2 regions of the Variovorax sp. GW821-FHT09B05 genome follow, and region 2 is predicted to be linked to the other one. Evidence: riboswitches for the same ligand, from Rfam matches in the RefSeq annotation. Region 2 holds a riboswitch; the other holds the start of a gene.
The links. A riboswitch is a leader RNA that binds a small molecule or an ion and turns the genes downstream of it on or off. The one in region 2 is predicted to bind glycine.
Positions count from the first base shown of each region.

Region 1 (9,556 bases), on a different contig from region 2:
CCGACCGGCTACAGCCTGTCGCCGAACAGCGCGCACCGCGTGCTCAAGCTGGCCAACGAGCACGACTTCCACATCGTCGAGGACGACACCTACAGCCACCTCGCGCCCGAGCACGCGACCCGGCTCAGCGCGCTCGACGGGCTGCAGCGCACCATCTACGTCAGCGGCTTCGCGAAGATCCTCGCGCCCAACTGGCGCATCGGCTTCCTGGCCGCCTCGCCCGCGCTCAAGGAGCGGCTGCTCGAGACCAAGCTGCTGGCCACCCTGACCTCGCCCGCGCTGTTCGAGCGGGCGCTCTCGTGGTGCATCGACCAGGGCCAGCTGCGCCGCCACGCCGAGCGCGTGCGCATCCGCCTCGAGGGCGCCCGCGCGCGCGCCGCCAAGCTGGTGCTGGCGCACGGCTGCACCTTCGCGTCCGAGCCCGCGGGGCTGTTCGGCTGGGTCGACACCGGCGTCGACACCGACATGCTGACCCAGCGCATGCTCGACCAGGGCTACCTGCTGGCGCCGGGCTCGCTGTTCCATGCGCGCCGGCCGCCCACCACGCTGATGCGCATCAACTTCGCGAGCTCGCAGGACGCGAGCTTCTGGAAGGTCTTCGCCAAGACGCGCGACGAGCTCTGATCCGGGGCGGGGCGGGCCCTGCCTTGGAGTAAGCTGGCAGCACAACACCCGCCAGACCGGAGACCTGCCGCATGAACAAAGCCAGCCAACCCTTCGATTTCAGCCAGTTCGTACCCGGCTTCGACTTCCTCAAGAACCTCGCGGCCGGCGCGAGCGGCGCCGGTTCCGTGCCCGGCATCCCGAGCCTGGCGAGCTGGGTGGCGCCCACCATGAGCGTGGAGGAGGTCGACAAGCGCATCCAGGAACTCAAGACGGTGCAGTACTGGCTCGAGCAGAACGGCCACGCGCTCAAGGCCACGATCCAGGCGCTCGAGGTGCAGAAGATGACGCTGTCCACCTTGCGCGGCATGAACGTGCGCATGGAGGACCTCGCGGGCGTGTTCACGCGGCAGGCGAATGCGGCGGCCGCTGCGGTCAGCCCGGCGCCGGCAGCCGCGCCGGCCGCGGCGCCCGAACCCGAGGTCGAGTTCGAGGACGAAGAGGAACTCGACGAGGAGGAGGAAGAAGAGGAAGAGGCACCGCCGCCGCGCCGCAAGGCCAAACCGGCCGCCAAGGCCACCTCGAAGTCCGCCGCGGGCGATGCCGCCGGCGGCGCGGTCGACCCGCTCAAGTGGTGGGGTTCGCTGACCGAGCAGTTCCAGCAGATCGCGAGCACCGCGCTGCAGGACGCGGCCCAGCTCAAGATGCCGGCCGTGACCCAGCCGCTGGCCGACGCCGTCGGCAAGGCCATGGGAACCCCGAGCGCCTCGCGCAAGTCCACCCCCCGCAAGGCCTCGACGGCCGCCAAGCGACCGGCGGCGAAGAAGCCGGCCGCGGCGCCCGCGGCCCGCAAGCGAACGGGCGGCCGACGCTGAGCCGCCTTGTCCTGAACATCGAACGAAGCAGGTTGGCACGATGAAGTTGTTTCCCTCCGGTCACGCCACCCATCCGCAATGGCGCATGGCGGCCGGCCTCGTGCTGGCCCAGCTGCGCGCGCAGATGGCGCTGCCCGACTACGCCTCGGCACCCACCCTCGGGCTGCTCTACATCACCGACCACTATGCGGTCGACGCGCAGGAGATCCTCGACCACCTGAGCGCCGAGCTGCCCGAGGTGACCGACTGGGCCGGCACCGTGGGCATCGGCGTGTCGGCCAACAATGCCGAGTACTTCGACGAACCCGGCCTGAGCCTGATGCTCTGCGCGCTGCCGAGCGACCAGTACCGCGTGTTCTCGGGCGTGGCGCCGCTCGCCAGCTCCGAGATGAGCGGTTTCGAGGCCCATACGGCGCTGGTGCATGCCGATCCCGCCACCCCCGACCTGACCGAGCTCATCGGCGAGATGGCCGGGCGCACCGACACCGGCTACCTGTTCGGCGGCCTCTCGTCGGGCCGCGGCGGCGCGCTGCAGTTCGCGGTCGGCGGCAACGGCAACATCCGCGGCCAGGGTGCGGCCGGCGGCGTGTTCTCGGGCGGCCTGTCGGGCGTGGTGTTCGGCGAGGGCGTGCGGCTGGTGTCGCGCGTCACGCAGGGCTGCCAGCCGCTGCGCTCGGGCAGCGCGCGCGAGCGCGAGATCACCGAGGCCGACGGCAACCTGGTGCTGCAGCTCGATGGCGAGCCCGCGCTCGACGTGCTGCTGGCCGACCTGCAGGTCTCGCTCGAGCGGCCGCAGGAAGCCATCGAGGCCGTGCGCGCCACCCTGGTGGGCCTTGTCGATGCCGGCAGCGACGGCATCCGCCGCACCGGCGACCTCGGCGCCGACGTGCTGGTGCGCCACATCATCGGCCTCGACCCCACGCGCCGCGGCATCGCGATCGCCGACGTGGCCGAGGCCGGCATGCGCCTGAGCTTCTGCCGCCGCAACGCCCAGGCCGCGCGCGCCGACCTGATGCGCATCTGCGCCGAGATCCGCGAGGAACTCGAACCCGAGGAACAGACCCTGGCCACCGCGCGCGCCGTCGCCGCCGGCGAGGCCGAGGCGGCGCCGCATCCCGCGCGCCGCATCGCCGGCGCCGTCTACGTGAGCTGCTCGGGCCGCGGCGGCCCGCACTTCGGCGCACCCGGCGCCGAGCTGCAGATCGTGCGCCATGCGCTGGGCGACGTGCCGCTGGTCGGCTTCTTCGCCGCGGGCGAGATCGCGCGGCACCACGTGTATGGCTACACGGGGGTGCTGACGGTGTTCACGGCGGACGACTGAGCGTCCGCCTTGCTTCGGAGGCTCAGCCCAGCGCGGGCTGGGCGACGCCCGCAACGCCCCTGGGCATCCCCGCGAACGCGAAATCCACCTCCGGCACCAGCCCGCTCACGATGCGCGCGATCGACTTGCCCGAGCCGCAGGCATGGGTCCAGCCGAGCGTGCCGTGGCCGGTATTGAGATAGAGGTTCGCGAGTTTCGTGCGGCCGATCAGCGGCACGTTGCTCGGCGTGGCCGGGCGCAGGCCGGTCCAGAACTGGGCTTGCGCGGTGTCGCCGGCGCCGGGGAACAGCTGCTCGACGCGGCGCACGATGGCTTCGCAGCGCACGCGGTTGAGGTCGCGGTCGTAGCCGTTGAGCTCGGCCGTGCCGGCGATGCGCATGCGGTCGCCCGATTCCGAGGTGTAGCGCGAGAACACCAGCTTGTATTCGTCGTCGGTCAGCGAGACCTGGTAGGCCTTGCTCGCGTCCTTGACCGGCAGCGTGACCGAATAGCCCTTGGCCGGATAGATCGGCAGCCGGATGCCCAGCGGTGCCGCCAGCAGCGGGCTCAGCGAACCCATCGCCATCACGAAGGCATCGCCGCGGATGCGCTGGAAGCGGCCCTCGGCATCGGTGACCTCGACGTGGTCGATCGCGCCGCCCACCTCGCGCAGGGCGGTGATGGTGTGGCTCATCAGGAACTTCACGCCGGCCTCGGCCGCGAGCCGCGCGAGTTCGCGCGCGAAGCGGTTGGCGTCGCCCGATTCGTCCTCGGCCGTGTAGGTGGCGCCGGCCAGCTGCGACCGGATGTGGGCCAGCGCGGGCTCGAGCTTCACGGCCTCGTCGGCCGAGATCACCTGGCGCTCGCAGCCCAGCGCGCGCATCTGCTCGGCGGGCGCGAGGGCGCCGTCGAACTCCTTTTGCGTCGTGTAGAAGTGCAGGATGCCCTGCGTGCGCTCGTCGTAGCGGATGCCGGTGTCGCGGCGCAGCTGCTGCAGGGTGTCGCGGCTGTAGGTGCCCAGGCGCACGATCTGCTCGATGTTGTGGCGCGTGCGCGCGGGCGTGCATTCGCGCAGGAACTGCAGGCCCCAGAGCCACTGGCGCATGTCGGCGCGGATGCGGAACAGCAGCGGGGCGTCTTCCTTGCCCAGCCACTGCAGCACCTTGAGCGGCGCGCTGGGATTGGCCCAGGGCTCGGCATGGCTCACCGAGATCTGGCCGCCGTTGGCGAAGCTGGTTTCGGCGGCCGGCGTGGCCTGCCGGTCGATCACGGTCACGTCGTGGCCGAGTTGCTGGAGGTAGTAGGCCGAGGTCACGCCGAGCAGGCCGGCGCCCAATACGATCACGCGCATTTCAAGTACCTTTCGAGGTTGAAGCGCTTGAACGGCGTGAAGGTCGTGCTACTGAATAGATAGCGCGCAACCGGACGACCGTCCAATTGCCGCTCCCCCTGTCCTCGGTACCTGAGAGTTTCATCCGCTGCACCTCGCAGCGGACTTGCTCCTTCGGCGCAGCACGGCCGCGATGGGCGATGTGCTGGCTCTCCAGACGGCGTTTCAGTGGTTGCAGTACAGGCCCCGCGCGAAGCGTGGAGCCGACCTGAGCGTTTATGGGAGTTTGCGCCTTCGGTGGGGCTGCCTGCGCGATGCATGCGGCCCGCTCTCCTGCAATGGGTGGCGATTGTAGGCGGGCCGCGGGCACCGGCCAACCCCGGGATTCGGCCTTGCGCACGGGTGGGATAATCCACGCCCGGCCGCGCCCGCGCGGCTTCGGGCTTTCGACCACGCGACTCAGCAATCACACAGCACAGGGGACTCCATGATCCTGGTTACCGGCGGCGCCGGCTTCATCGGCGCCAATTTCGTCCTCGACTGGATCGCGCAAGGCGACGAACCGGTCGTGAACCTCGACAAGCTCACCTACGCCGGCAATCTCGAGACCCTGGCTTCGCTCAAGGGCGATCCGCGCCATATCTTCGTTCAGGGCGACATCGGCGACAGCGCGCTGCTCGACCGCCTGCTGGTCGAGCACAAGCCGCGCGCGGTAATCAATTTCGCGGCCGAGTCGCACGTGGACCGCTCGATCCACGGCCCCGAGGATTTCGTGCAGACCAACGTGCTCGGCACCTTCCGGCTGCTCGAGTCGGTGCGTGGTTACTGGAACGCGCTGCCGGCCGACCAGAAGGCGGCCTTCCGCTTCCTGCACGTGTCGACCGACGAGGTCTACGGCTCGCTCTCGAAGACCGACCCGGCCTTCACCGAGGAGAACAAGTACGAGCCCAACAGCCCGTACTCGGCCAGCAAGGCCGCCAGCGACCATCTCGTGCGTGCCTGGCACCACACCTACGGCCTGCCGGTGCTCACCACCAACTGCTCGAACAACTACGGCCCCTTCCATTTCCCCGAGAAGCTGATCCCGCTGATGATCGTCAACGCGCTGGCCGGCAAGCCGCTGCCCGTGTATGGCGACGGCATGCAGGTGCGCGACTGGCTCTACGTCAAGGACCATTGCAGCGCGATCCGCCGCGTGCTCGAGGCCGGCCGGCTCGGCGAGACCTACAACGTGGGCGGCTGGAACGAGAAGCCGAACATCGAGATCGTGAAGACCGTGTGCGCGCTGCTCGACGAACTGCGCCCGCGCGCCGACGGCAAGGGCTATGCCGAGCAGATCAGCTACGTCACCGACCGTCCCGGCCATGACCGCCGCTATGCCATCGACGCGCGCAAGCTAGAGCGCGAGCTCGGCTGGAAGCCGGCCGAGACCTTCGACACCGGTATCCGCAAGACGGTCGAGTGGTACCTCGCCAATGGCGACTGGGTGCGCAACGTGCAAAGCGGCGCCTACCGCGCCTGGGTCGAGAAGCAGTACGACGCGAAGGCTTCCGCATGAAGCTGCTGCTGCTGGGCAAGGGCGGGCAGGTCGGCTGGGAACTGCAGCGCAGCCTCGCACCGCTGGGCGAGCTGGTCGCGCTCGATTTCGACAGCACCGACTTCCACGCCGACTTCAGCCGGCCCGAACAGCTGGCCGACACCGTGCGGCAGGTGCGCCCCGACGTGATCGTCAATGCCGCCGCCCATACCGCCGTCGACAAGGCCGAGAGCGAGCCCGAGTTCGCGCGCAAGCTCAATGCCACCTCGCCCGGCGTGGTGGCGCAGGCCGCGCAGGAGATCGGCGCGCTGATGGTCCACTACTCGACCGACTATGTCTTCGACGGCAGCGGCAGCAAGCCCTGGAAGGAAGACGATGCGACCGGACCGCTGAGCGTCTACGGCCGCACCAAGCTCGAAGGCGAGCAACTGGTGGCGCAGCACTGCGCCAAGCATCTGATCTTTCGCACCAGCTGGGTCTATGCGGCGCGCGGCGGCAACTTCGCCAAGACCATGCTGCGGCTGGCCAAGGAGCGCGACAAGCTGACCGTCATCGACGACCAGTTCGGCGCGCCCACCGGCGCGGAACTGCTGGCCGACATCACGGCCCATGCCATTCGCGCCACCTTGCAGGACCCGTCCAAGGCCGGGCTCTACCACGCGATCGCGGGCGGCGAGACCACCTGGTACGGTTACGCGCGCTACGTGCTCGAACTCGCGCAGCAGGCCGGCGTCGAGCTCAAGGCCGGGCCGCAGCAGGTCGAGGCCGTGCCCACCAGCGCCTTTCCCACGCCGGCCACCCGGCCGCACAACTCGCGCCTCGACACCTCGAAGCTGCAGGCCGCCTTCGGGCTGGTGCTGCCGCCGTGGCAGAACGGCGTCGCGCGCATGCTGCGCGAGATCCTCTGAGTCCGGCATCCGTGCCGAACACGACACCCGAAGAGAAGAGACACCAACGATGACCATCCAGACGACGCAGCGCAAAGGCATCATCCTGGCCGGCGGCTCGGGCACGCGGCTGCATCCGGCCACGCTCGCGATCAGCAAGCAGCTGCTGCCGGTGTACGACAAGCCCATGATCTATTACCCGTTGAGCACGCTGATGCTCGGCGGCATGCGCGACATCCTCGTCATCAGCACGCCGCAGGACACGCCGCGCTTCCAGCAGCTGCTGGGCGACGGCAGCCAGTGGGGCCTGAACCTGCAGTACGCCGTGCAGCCCAGTCCCGACGGGCTGGCGCAAGCCTTCATCATCGGCGACAAGTTCGTCGGCAATTCGCCGAGCGCGCTGGTGCTGGGCGACAACATCTACTACGGCCACGACTTCGTGCACCTGCTGTCCGACGCCGATGCGCAGGCCAAGGGCGCGACCGTCTTCGCCTACCACGTGCACGACCCCGAGCGCTACGGAGTGGTGGCCTTCGATGCGCAGGGCAAGGCCAGCAGCATCGAGGAGAAGCCGCTCGAGCCCAAGAGCAGCTATGCAGTGACCGGGCTCTACTTCTACGACAACCAGGTCGTCGACATCGCCAAGGCCGTCAAGCCCAGCGCGCGCGGCGAACTCGAGATCACCGCGGTCAACCAAGCCTACCTCGACCTCGGCCAGCTCAACGTGCAGATCATGCAGCGCGGCTATGCGTGGCTCGACACCGGCACGCACGAGAGCCTGCTCGAGGCCGGCCAGTTCATCGCCACGCTCGAGCATCGCCAGGGCCTGAAGATCGCGTGCCCCGAGGAGATCGCGTGGCGCAACGGCTTCATCGATGCCGCGCAGCTCGAGAAGCTCGCCGCGCCGCTGGCCAAGAGCGGCTACGGCAAGTACCTGCAACGCCTGCTGAAGGACGAGGTGCGCTCGTGAAGGCCACGCCCACCGCCATTCCCGAAGTCCTCGTCATCGAGCCGAAGGTGTTCGGCGACGCGCGCGGCTTCTTCTTCGAGAGCTTCAACGGCAAGGCCTTCGACGAGGCCGTGGGGCGCCACGTCGAGTTCGTGCAGGACAACCATTCGCGCTCGGCCAAGGGCGTGCTGCGCGGTCTGCACTACCAGATCCAGCAGCCGCAGGGCAAGCTGGTGCGCTGCGTGCACGGCGCGGTGTTCGACGTGGCGGTGGACATCCGCAGGTCGTCGCCGACCTTCGGCCAGTGGGTGGGCGAGGAGCTCAGCGAGGACAACCACAAGCAGCTGTGGGTGCCCGCGGGTTTCGCGCATGGCTTCCTGGTGCTGACGGAGACGGCGGAGTTTCTGTACAAGACGACCGATTACTACGCGCCGGCGCATGAGCGGGCGATCGTCTGGAACGATCCCGCGCTCGGTATTGTCTGGCCCGACGTCGGGGTGGTGCCACAGCTTTCGGCGAAAGACATGGCTGCCCTTTCGCTCGGTCAGGCGGAAGCCTTCGCCTGATCTGCGGCTGCGGCGAGCATGCGCCGCAGCGTGTCCTCGAGCGCCGGCTCGGCCAGCGTGCGGCCATGGCGAGCCAGGAGTCCATGCAGCTTGGCGGGATCGCCGCACAGCCGATGGACTTCGTTAGCTCTCACGAAAGCCGGATTGACCTCGATGCGCGGGTTGTGCGAGGTCATCTTCGCCAGCATCTCGATCACCGACCGAAGCGCGTAGGGCCGGCCCGAGCAAATGTTGTAGGCTTGGCCCGCCTCGCCGACGGTCAGCAACTCCAGGTATGCATCGCACACCATCTGCACGTCGTTGAATTCTCGCTCGACGTCCAGGTTCCCGAGGGAGATCGACTCCGAGCGGCGGGCGAAGTGCAGGGCCAGCTTGGGAATAAGAAAGTTGGCGTCTTGTCCGGGGCCCGTGTAGTTGAAAGGCCTCGTGACCAGCAGGTTGAGTCTGTCGCCGTAGGTGCTGGCCATGTATTCCATGGCCAGCTTGCTCATGCCGTAGTGGTTGACCGGCGCCGGAGGCTGGGCTTCCGAGATGGGTGAAGTGGCCGCGTTGCCGTAGATGTTCGCGCTGCTCGCCAGCAGGACTCGGCGCGGCGCAACGGCAAGCCGCGTGAGTGCATTCAGCAGATTCGTCGTTCCGACCACATTGACCGCATAGAACGCGCCATCGTTGGCGTGCCCCACGAAGCTGATCGCCGCGAGATGGACAACGGCATCTGGTGCCGTGGCGCCGACCTCGGCGTTCACCGCATCCGGATTCGTGAGATCGGCGCGCAGCGGGATCACCTCGTGGCCCGCCGACTCGGCGTGGCGAGCGAACGGGCGGCCGGTGAATCCATCCGCGCCGGTCAGCAGAATCCTCAAAACGAAAACCCCTGTTCGTTGCGGCGCAAGTCGGCCTCCACCATCATCTGGCAGAGTTGCTCGAGTGTGGTAGCCGGTTCCCAGCCGAGCTTGGCCTTGGCCTTGGCCGGGTTGCCGATCAGCAGGTCGACTTCCGCGGGGCGATGGAACTTGGGATTCACGCGCATCACGGTCTTGCCGGTCGCAGTGTCCACGGCCGTCTCGGCCTCGTTGGAGCCCTTGAAGTCCACGTCGATGCCGGCGCCCTTGAATGCCATCCGCACGAAATCGCGGACGGTTTCGGTCCGGTTGGTTGCCAGCACGTAAGTGTCGGGTTCGTCGACCTGCAGCATCCGCCACATGCCCTCGACGTATTCCTTGGCGAAGCCCCAGTCGCGCTTGGCGTCGAGATTGCCCAACTCGAGCACGTCGAGCTTGCCGAGCTTGATCTTCGCCACGCTGTCCGTGATCTTGCGGGTAACGAATTCGCGGCCACGGAGAGGGCTCTCGTGGTTGAACAGGATGCCGCTGCAACCGAAGATGTCGTAGCTTTCGCGGTAGTTGATGGTCATCCAATGCGCATACAGCTTCGCCACGCCGTAGGGGCTGCGCGGATAGAACGGGGTTTCCTCGATCTGCGGGATGGCCTGGACTTTGCCGAACATCT
Region 1 covers NZ_JBWKPN010000025.1:70,249-79,804, reverse strand. Annotated here, with positions in the region: gene AC07RM_RS38610 (aminotransferase-like domain-containing protein) at 1-624, shown strand, start outside; gene AC07RM_RS38605 (PhaM family polyhydroxyalkanoate granule multifunctional regulatory protein) at 696-1,478, shown strand; gene AC07RM_RS38600 (FIST signal transduction protein) at 1,519-2,799, shown strand; gene AC07RM_RS38595 (D-amino acid dehydrogenase) at 2,822-4,129, opposite strand; glycine riboswitch at 4,218-4,335, opposite strand; gene rfbB (dTDP-glucose 4,6-dehydratase) at 4,596-5,666, shown strand; gene rfbD (dTDP-4-dehydrorhamnose reductase) at 5,663-6,553, shown strand; gene rfbA (glucose-1-phosphate thymidylyltransferase RfbA) at 6,603-7,502, shown strand; gene rfbC (dTDP-4-dehydrorhamnose 3,5-epimerase) at 7,499-8,047, shown strand; gene AC07RM_RS38570 (GDP-mannose 4,6-dehydratase) at 8,026-8,910, opposite strand; gene gmd (GDP-mannose 4,6-dehydratase) at 8,907-9,556, opposite strand, start outside.
Region 1: another riboswitch for glycine. It lies ahead of AC07RM_RS38595 (D-amino acid dehydrogenase); the one in region 2 lies ahead of gcvT (glycine cleavage system aminomethyltransferase GcvT).

Region 2 (9,556 bases):
GCGACGGCTGTTCGTGCCGCTGTTCGCCTTCGCGGTCGGCAGCTCGATGATCGGCTTCGGCATGGCGGCCTGGATACCCACCATGATCGCGCGCCGCTGGGGCCTGGAGCTGCGCGACATCGGCCTGATGCAGGGCGGCCTGCTGCTGACGATGGGCCCGCTCGGGCTGTGGCTGGTCGGCGTGGCGCTCGACCGCGCCACCGGACTCGCGGCGGTCGCACGCATCGGCGCGGTAGTGGCCGCGGCCACCACGCTGTTCAGCGTGTCGATGTGCCTGACCGGCGATCTCACGGCCTTCTGGCTGCTCGACGCGCTGGTGGTGCTGTGCTCATGGAGCTTCATGGCGGTCGCCTCGACCTTCGTGGCGCGCACCGTGCCGGCCGGCGGCATCGGCATGGTGATGGCGATCGTGCTGGTGCTCAACGGGCTGATCGCCCAGTCGGGCTCGCCCACGCTGATCGCGCTGGTGGCCCGCCATCTCTACGACGGCCAGGCGCTGGCCCTGCCCTCGGCGATGGCCACGGTGTTCGCGCTGTCGGGCTGCGTCGCGGTCGGCGCGGCGCTGCTGCTCGGCGGCCGGCTCGCGCGGCGCGAGACCTCGGGCGTGGCCCTCGAGCGGCGGATGTCGTCGTGATCCCGCAGCAGCCTTCCGGGAGCCACACCCTCATGATCCAACGCAACACCCAGGCCCTGCTGCTCGCCCTGTCGGGACTCTCGCTGGCGCAGGGCGCGCAGGCGCAATCGGAACTCAAGCTGTCGGGCCTGCTCGGCAGCGGCGTGCTCTACACCCGCGACTCGGGCGGCCGCAGCCAGCTGCAGATGACCTCGACGCATGCCGCGCCCTTCCTCGCGCTGACCGGCAGCGAGTCGCTGGGCGGCGACCTGCGGGCCATCTTCCGCTGGAGCAACTCGGTCTTCGTCGACAGCGGAACGCTCGCGCCGCTCGAGAGCTACATGGGCCTGACTTCGGGCACCTGGGGCACGCTCACGCTGGGCGCGATGTACGACCTGCTCGCCGACGCGACGCCCTTCACCTCGGAGCGCTACACCTCGCTGCTCGCCACGCATCCCGGCAACCTGGACCGCACGGTCGGCAACTCGCTGAGCAACCTCGTCAAGTACAAGTCGCCGGTGTTCGGCGGCTTCCAGTTCGGCGCCATGTACGGCTTCGCGGAAGCGGACTCGACCACCAACGTCGGGCGCGCCGTCGGCGCGGAACTCAGCTATGCCAGCGGGCCGCTGCAGGCGCTCGCGATCTGGGAGTCGGTCAAGGGCATCCCGTACGCCCCCGCGACCCGGCTCGGCGTGCCCAGTCTCTACGGCGTCGACTTCGCCAAGGCCCCGGGCACGACCCTGTCGCAGACGCAGGACACGGCCACGGTCGGGCTGGCCTACACCAGCGACGGCTGGCGCTGGATGGGCAACTACAGCCATACGCGCCTGTCGGCGGCCGGGCTGCAGCAGACGGAGACCGCGCGAACCCTCGACCTCGGCGCCTACAAGTACCTCACGAACCAGCTGCGCATCGGCGGCGGCTATTCGCTCACGAAGCTCGCGAGCTACCGCTGGGATCAGGTCCATGGCCACATCGACTACGCGCTGTCCAAGCGCACGAGCCTCTACCTGCTCGGCGTGCTGCAGAAGGCGGGGCCCGGGCAGAAGGCGGTGCTGCGCAGCCAGGCCGTCGCGGGCGGCCGCCGCCAGTCGGCGTTCGAAGTCGGCATGACGCACGCCTTCTAAAAAGTTTTCTTCCAAGGAGATCGAGTGACCGGAGATTCAATGCAGTGGGATGTGATCGTCGTCGGTGGCGGCCCTTCGGGCCTGACCGTGGCGGCCGAGTTGGCGGGTTCGGGCGCGCGCACGCTGGTGCTGGAGCGGCGCGTCGAGGGCGTGCAGTCGCGCGCGGGCACGCTGCTGCCGCCCGTGCTCGAGCTGTTCGATGCACGCGGCATCGCCGATCGCTTCATCGAGCGGACGAGGCAGATCCTCGACTACCCCTTCCGTTCGAGCCACATCTGGGCCGGCTTCCAGTCGATCGAGTGGGAGCACCTCGACACCCGCTTCGGCTTCACGCTCGGGCTGCCGCAGAACATGACCGAGGAGATCCTCTGGGACTGGGCGGCCGACAGCGGCGCCGAGCTTCGCCGCAGTGCCGAGCTGCGCACGGTGCGGCAGGACACGGAGGGCGTGGAGATCGAGGTGGCCGACCCGTCGGGCGCGACATCGACGCTGCGCGCCAGCTACCTGGTGGGCGCAGACGGCGGCCGCAGCACCGTGCGAACCCAGTGCGGCCTGCCCTTCGAGGGCCACTCGGGCACCTTCCGCGGCATCGTGATCGACGCCGAGCTCCGCGCGCCCTGGCCCGGCGGGCGAACCGGCGCCGACAACGAGATGGGCTGGGTGCGCGGCTATGCCTTCGGCGAAGGCATCACGCGCTTCAACATCGTGCACCGCGACCGGCGCCATGCCGCCAAGGACGAGCCGGTGACGCTCGAGGAGGCGAAGCAGTGCCTGCGCGACGTGCTCGGCAGCGACTACGGCATCGAGGGTTTCCGCTGGGCCTCGCGCTTCGACGACCAGATGCGCGCCGTGCCCCGCCTGCGCCAGGGGCGCGTGTTCCTGGTCGGCGAATCGGCGCGCATCCACTACCCGGCCAGCGGCGTCGGCATGAACTTCTGCCTGCAGGATGCCTTCAACCTGGGCTGGAAGCTCGCGAACGTCGTCACGGGCGTGGCCGACGAGGCCACGCTGGACAGCTACGACGCCGAGCGCCTGCCAGTGATGCATGCGCTGCTCGAGAGCGTGAAGGCGCAGTGCGTGCTGCAGTTCAACTTCGAGCCCGATGCGGTGGCGCTCAAGCGCCGGCTCGCGCGGCACATCATCCCGCTGCCCGAGGTGCAGCGCCAGCTGGTGCTCGAGCTGTGCGGGCTCGAGCAGCCCTACCCCGGTCGCGCGGGAGAAACCGACCGCCACCCGCTGGCCGGCCAGCGGCTGCCCGACTTCGACCTCGTCACGCGCGACGGCCGCTCGGTGCGCGTCGCCGAGCTGCTGCGCGAGCGGCGCTTCTTGCTGCTCGATCTCGAAGGCAACTCGCGCCAGTTCGAATCGCTGGACCTGAAGGGCCTGCCCGTGACCCTGGTGCCGGCCCGCGTGGCGCGCGTGCCGCCCGCCATGCGTGGCGTGCAGGCGATGCTGGTGCGGCCCGATGCCTATGTGGCCTGGGCCGGCGCGGACGTGGCGCGCGCCGCCGAGGTCGAGACCGAACTCTCGCGCTGGATGAGGAGGTGATGCGATGAAGAACGACGACAGGCAACTGCTGATCGCGGGCGGCTGGGTGCTGAGCATGGACCCGGACATCGGCGAGCTGCGCCGTAGCGACGTGCTGATCGAGGGCGAGCGCATCGTCGCGATCGCGCCCAGCATCGATGCACCCGATGCCGAGCGGATCGAGGCCGACCGCATGATCGTGCTGCCCGGCTTCGTCGACACCCATCGCCACACCTGGCAGAGCTGCGTGCGGCATCGCTACGCCGACATCGATTCGCAGGTCTACTTCGCCGAGATGCTGGGCGCCAAGGGCGCGGCCTACCGGCCCGAGGACGTCTACACCGGCACCCTGCTGGGTGCGGTCGCGGCGCTCGACAGCGGCATCACCACGATGCTCGACTGGTCGCACGTGCAGAACAGCCCCGAGCATTCCGACGCGGCGATCGCGGCGCTGCGCGACGCCGGCATCCGCGGCGTGTTCGCGCACGGCTGGCCGCTGGTCGACGGCGCCTCGTGGATGTTCGGCAGCGAGCGCGGCCATCCGCAGGACATTCGGCGGCTGCGCGAGCGCTACTTCTCGAGCGACGACCAGCTGCTCACGCTCGCGATGGCCGCGCGCGGCCCCGAGATGGCGCAGCGCGAGACCTGGCTCGGCGACCTGCGGCTGGCGCGCGAACTCGGCATCCGCTCGAGCATCCACATGGGCGCCTACGCACGCAACGCCGCCGCGCGCGGCATCGCGCAGATGCACGAGGCCGGCGTGCTCGGCGACGACCTGACCTTCGTGCACTGCTGCTGCTCGCACCACGACGAGTTCTCGATGATGGCCGACGCCGGCGTCAGCGCCTCGCTCGGCGTGCACTGCGAGCTCAATGCGCAGGGCATGGGCGACATCCCGTTCGACCGGCTGCTGGCCGTGGGCATCCGGCCCAGCCTCAGCGGCGACACCGAGACCAAGTGCGCGGGCGACATGTTCACGCAGATGCGCCACGCCCTGGCCTATTACCGCTCGTGGATGGGCGGCGGCCATTCGACGACGAGGAACGCCCCGGCGACGCTGGGCCTGCGCGACGTGCTCGGCTTCGCCACCCTGGCCGGCGCGCAGGCGAACGGGCTCGCGCACAAGGTGGGTTCGCTCACGCCGGGCAAGCAGGCCGACGTGGTGCTGATCCGCGCAGACGATCTGAACCTGGCGCCGGTCTCCGACGCAGTAGGCGCGGTGGTGCTGGCGGCGCATCCGGGCAATGTCGACAGCGTGTTCGTCGCGGGGCGGCAGGTGAAGCGCGACGGCCGCCTGCTCGATGTGGACCTCGATCGGCTGCGGCAGCGCGCGGCGGACTCGCAGGCCTATGTGCTGGGGCTGCAATGACCGCGCCGCTCGATCCCCAGCTCGCCGCGATCGTCGCGGCGATGCGCGCGAACAAGGCACCGCCGCCGTTCTCGGGCACGCCCGCCGAGGCGCGCGAACGCATGCGCCGCGCGGTGATGGCGGCGCGCGAGCGCACGACGCTGCCGGTCGTCGCTTCCACCGAGGACCGCGTTGCCGAACACCAGGGCCTGCGCGTGCCGGTGCGGGTCTACCGGCCCGTCTCGGCCGAGGCCGTGCTGCCGACGGTGGTGTTCCTGCACGGCGGCGGCTTCGTGCTCGGCAGCGTCGAGCTGATGGACGACATCGCGCGCAAGCTCTGCCGCGACGTCGAGGCCGTGGTGGTCTCGGTGGACTACAGGCTGGCGCCCGAGCATCCGTTCCCGGCCGCGCACGACGATGCCCTGGCCGTGACCCGCTGGGCGCTGGACCATGCGGAAATGCTCGGCGGCGATCCGTCCCTTGTCGCCCTGGCCGGCGAGAGCGCGGGCGCCAACCTGGCCGCCTGCACCGCGCTGGCGCTGCGCGGCCAGGCACGGCCGCTCGCGGCCCAGCTGCTGGTGGTGCCGGGCCTGGACATGGCGCGCGACGTGGCCGCGATCGAGGCCCGCGGCATCGACTACCCGATGCTCGCGCCCGCCGACCTGCGCGAGATCGCCCGGCTCTGCATGGGGGCCTCGGCCCCCCGCGCCGCCGAGGTGCCGCCCTCCCCGCTGCGCGCGGCGGAGCTCGCGGGCCTGCCGCCGACCCTGATCGCCGTCGCCGGCCACGACCCGCTGCGCGAGGAAGGCCTGGCCTACGCGCACCGGCTCGAGGCGGCCGGCGTGCCGACCCGGCTGCTGGCCTTCGACGACATGTTCCACCCCTTCTTCGGCTTCTTCGCCCACTCGGCCGCCGCCGGCCGGGCCCATGACGCCATCTGCCAGGCGCTGTCGAACCGGCTGCGCGGCCGCGGCTGAAGCCGCCCGCAATCCACTACACTCGCCCGGGTCAGGAGAGAGCCCCGCACGGGGCCGCCGAAGGCGCAGGGAACCCCCGAACGCTCAGGCAAAAGGACTGACACAGCGCCGGCCTTCGCGGGACGGCGTTTCCTTGCTGGAGAGAGGCCGGTGCCGCAGGCGCCAGGTCCACCGAAGGAGCAAACCCCGATCGTGGGGCGAATCTCTCAGGTAAAGCGGACAGCAGGGGTGGCCCCATGGCGCGAGCCATGGCATTCGATTGCTGCCCCCAGGAGTGCCCCGTGGCTGCTTCCGCCCCCGAATCCGAACTGCTCAAGACCCCGCTGCACGCGCTGCACCTGGAACTCGGCGCCCGCATGGTGCCCTTCGCCGGCTACTCGATGCCGGTCCAGTACCCCGCCGGCCTGATGGCCGAGCACAGGCACACGCGCGAGGCCGCGGGCCTGTTCGACATCTCCCACATGGGCCAGTTGCGCCTGTCCGGCCCCGATGCCGCGGCCGCCTTCGAGACCCTGATGCCGGTCGACGTGATCGACCTGCCCGCGGGCAAGCAGCGCTACGGCCTGCTGCTCGACGACCAGGGCGGCATCCTCGACGACCTGATGTTCTTCAACGAAGGCAACGGCTCGCTGTTCGTGATCGTCAACGGCGCCTGCAAGGTGGCCGATATCGCCCACATCCAGCAGAAGATCGGCCAGCGCTGCCAGGTGCAGCCGCTGCCCGAGCAGGCGCTGCTCGCGCTGCAGGGCCCGCAGGCCGCGGCCACGCTGGCGCGGCTGTCGCCCGGCATCGAGCGCTTCGTGTTCATGACCGGTGGCGCCGTGCAGATCGGCGGCATGGCCGCCTTCGTCACGCGCAGCGGCTACACCGGCGAGGACGGCTTCGAGATCTCGGTCGCCGCGAAGGAGGCCGAGGCGCTGGCCCGGCTGCTGCTGGCCCAGCCCGAGGTCAAGCCCATCGGCCTGGGCGCGCGCAACTCGCTGCGGCTCGAGGCCGGCCTGTGCCTCTACGGCAGCGACATCGACACCAGCACCACGCCGATCGAGGCCTCGCTCAACTGGGCGATCCAGAAGGTGCGCCGCACGGGCGGCGCGCGCGCGGGCGGCTTCCCCGGCGCCGAGAAGATCCTGGCTCAGCTCGTGGCCGCCACCGGCGCGGCCGGCCATCTCGACCACGACACGCTCAAGCGCCGCCGCGTCGGCCTGGTCGCGCTCGAGCGCATCCCGGTGCGCGACGGCACGCCGCTGCAGTCCTTCGAGGGCCAGGACATCGGCCAGGTCACCAGCGGCCTGCTGGGCCCGACGGCCGACCGGCCGGTCGCCATGGGCTACGTGGCCACCGCCTTCGCCGAGCCCGGCACCCGGGTGCAGGCCATCGTGCGCGGCAAGCCGGTGCCGATGGAGGTCTCGACCCTGCCCTTCGTGCCGACGCGCTACTACCGCGGCTGACGACCGGACATCCGGCGGACCGCCGTCGCGGCTAACCTACGCCCCGGCATCGGCCACTTTTTATCCACGAGGAGTTTTTCAACATGAGCATCAAGTACACCAAGGACCACGAATGGGTGCAGGCCGAGGGCGGCAACGCCACGGTCGGCATCACCGTCCATGCGCAGGACGCGCTGGGCGACGTGGTCTTCGTCGACCTGCCCGAGGTCGGCAAGAGCTTCGCCCAGGGCGATGTCGCCGGCGTCGTCGAATCGGTGAAGGCCGCGGCCGACGTGTTCATGCCCGTCTCGGGCGAGATCACCGAAGTCAACGAGGCCCTGCGCGCCGATCCCTCGCTCGCCAACAGCGCGCCGCTGGCCGAAGGCTGGTTCTTCAAGGTCAAGCTGTCCGAACCGGCGCAGCTCGACGCGCTGATGGACGAAACCGCCTACGGCAAGTTCGCCGAGGAATCCTGAGCTCCTGAAACCGGATGGCCGGACGCGAAGGCTCGCGTCCGGAAGTCCGCTCCCCCTTCTCTTCCCCCGCCCGCCATGCCCACCCCCGCCGCCCTGCCCACCCTGCAAGAACTCGAGAACGCCGAGGAATTCATCGCCCGCCACATCGGCATCGATGCCGACGACGAGGCGCGCATGCTGCCCGTGATCGGGTCGGCCACGCGCGCCGAACTCATCGACGGCATCGTGCCCGCGGCGATCCGGCGCAGCAAGCCGATGCGGCTGCCGGCACCGGCCACCGAGGCCGACGCGCTGGCCGAGCTCAAGGCGATCGCGGCGAAGAACAAGGTGTTCCGCAACTTCATCGGGCAGGGCTACTACGGCACCCACACGCCGGGCGTGATCCTGCGCAACATCCTCGAGAACCCGGCCTGGTACACGGCCTACACGCCCTACCAGGCCGAGATCTCGCAGGGCCGCATGGAGGCGCTGGTCAACTTCCAGACCATGGTGTGCGACCTCACGGGCATGGCGATCGCCAATGCCTCGATGCTCGACGAGGCCACCGCGGCCGCCGAGGCGATGACGCTGGCCAAGCGCAGCGTGAAAAGCAAGAGCAACGTGTTCCTGGTCTCGGGCGACTGCCATCCGCAGACCATCGAGGTGGTGAAGACCCGCGCCGCGCCGCTGGGCATCGAGGTCAAGGTCAGCACCGCTTCCGAAACCCTGCCGCACCTGATGGCCAGCGGCGAATTCTTCGGCGTGCTGGCGCAGTACCCCGCCACCACCGGCCATGTGCACGACCTGCGCCCGCTCGCGGGCCACGCCCACCAGTACGGCGCGGCCTTCTGCGTCGCGGCCGACCTGCTGGCGCTGACCCTGCTCGCGCCGCCCGGCGAATGGGATGCCGACATCGTCTGCGGCACCACCCAGCGCTTCGGCATGCCGCTGTGCAACGGCGGCCCGCACGCGGCCTACCTGGCCTGCCGCGACGATTTCAAGCGCTCGCTGCCGGGCCGCCTGGTCGGCGTGAGTGTCGACACCCATGGCCGCCCCGCCTACCGCCTCGCGCTGCAGACGCGCGAGCAGCACATCCGGCGCGAGAAGGCGACCTCGAACATCTGCACCGCGCAGGTGCTGCCCGCGGTGGTCGCGAGCATGTACGCGGTCTACCACGGCCCCGACGGCCTCACGCGCATCGCGCAGCGCGTGGCCGCGCTCACCGCGATCCTCGCGCGCGGCCTGGCCCAGATGGGCCGCGAGCCGGTCAACGAGACCGCCTTCGATTCGCTGACCATCCGCACCGGCGACGACACCGCGAAGATCCTCGAGCGCGCGCAGGCCGCCAACGTGAACCTGCGCCAGCGGCTGCAGCAGCACCTGGGCATCTCGCTCGACGAGACCAGCACGCGCGCCGACGTCGAGACCCTGTGGGCGCTGTTCGTGCCCGCCGGCACGCCGATGCCGCGCTTCGAGGAGCTGGCCGCCAACACCGCGCCGCGCATCCCGCAGGAACTGCGCCGCGCGAGCACCTTCCTTTCGCACCCGGTGTTCAACACCCACAAGAGCGAGACCGCGATGCTGCGCTACATCCGCAGCCTGTCGGACAAGGACCTCGCGCTCGACCGCAGCATGATCCCGCTGGGCAGCTGCACCATGAAGCTCAACGCGACCAGCGAGATGATCCCGATCACCTGGCCCGAGTTCGCGAACATCCATCCCTTCGCGCCGGCCGAGCAGCTGCAGGGCTATGCCCAGCTCGACGCCCAGCTGCGCGCCTGGCTCTGCGAAGCCACCGGCTACGCGGGCATCAGCCTGCAGCCCAATGCCGGCTCGCAGGGCGAGTATGCGGGCCTGCTGGCGATCCGAGCCTTCCACGAGGCCCAGGGCGAGGGCCACCGCAACATCTGCCTGATCCCCTCGTCGGCGCACGGCACCAATCCCGCGAGCGCGCAGATGGTGGGCCTGCAGGTGGTGGTGACGGCCTGCGACGCGCAGGGCAACGTCGACCTCGACGACCTCAAGCGCGCCTGCGAGAAGCACGGCAAGAACCTGGCCGCGGTGATGATCACCTACCCGAGC
Region 2 covers NZ_JBWKPN010000007.1:298,288-307,843, forward strand. Annotated here, with positions in the region: gene AC07RM_RS20320 (MFS transporter) at 1-634, shown strand, start outside; gene AC07RM_RS20325 (porin) at 667-1,740, shown strand; gene AC07RM_RS20330 (FAD-dependent oxidoreductase) at 1,765-3,288, shown strand; gene AC07RM_RS20335 (amidohydrolase family protein) at 3,293-4,636, shown strand; gene AC07RM_RS20340 (alpha/beta hydrolase) at 4,633-5,592, shown strand; glycine riboswitch at 5,615-5,698, shown strand; glycine riboswitch at 5,719-5,825, shown strand; gene gcvT (glycine cleavage system aminomethyltransferase GcvT) at 5,841-7,040, shown strand; gene gcvH (glycine cleavage system protein GcvH) at 7,124-7,495, shown strand; gene gcvP (aminomethyl-transferring glycine dehydrogenase) at 7,571-9,556, shown strand, end outside.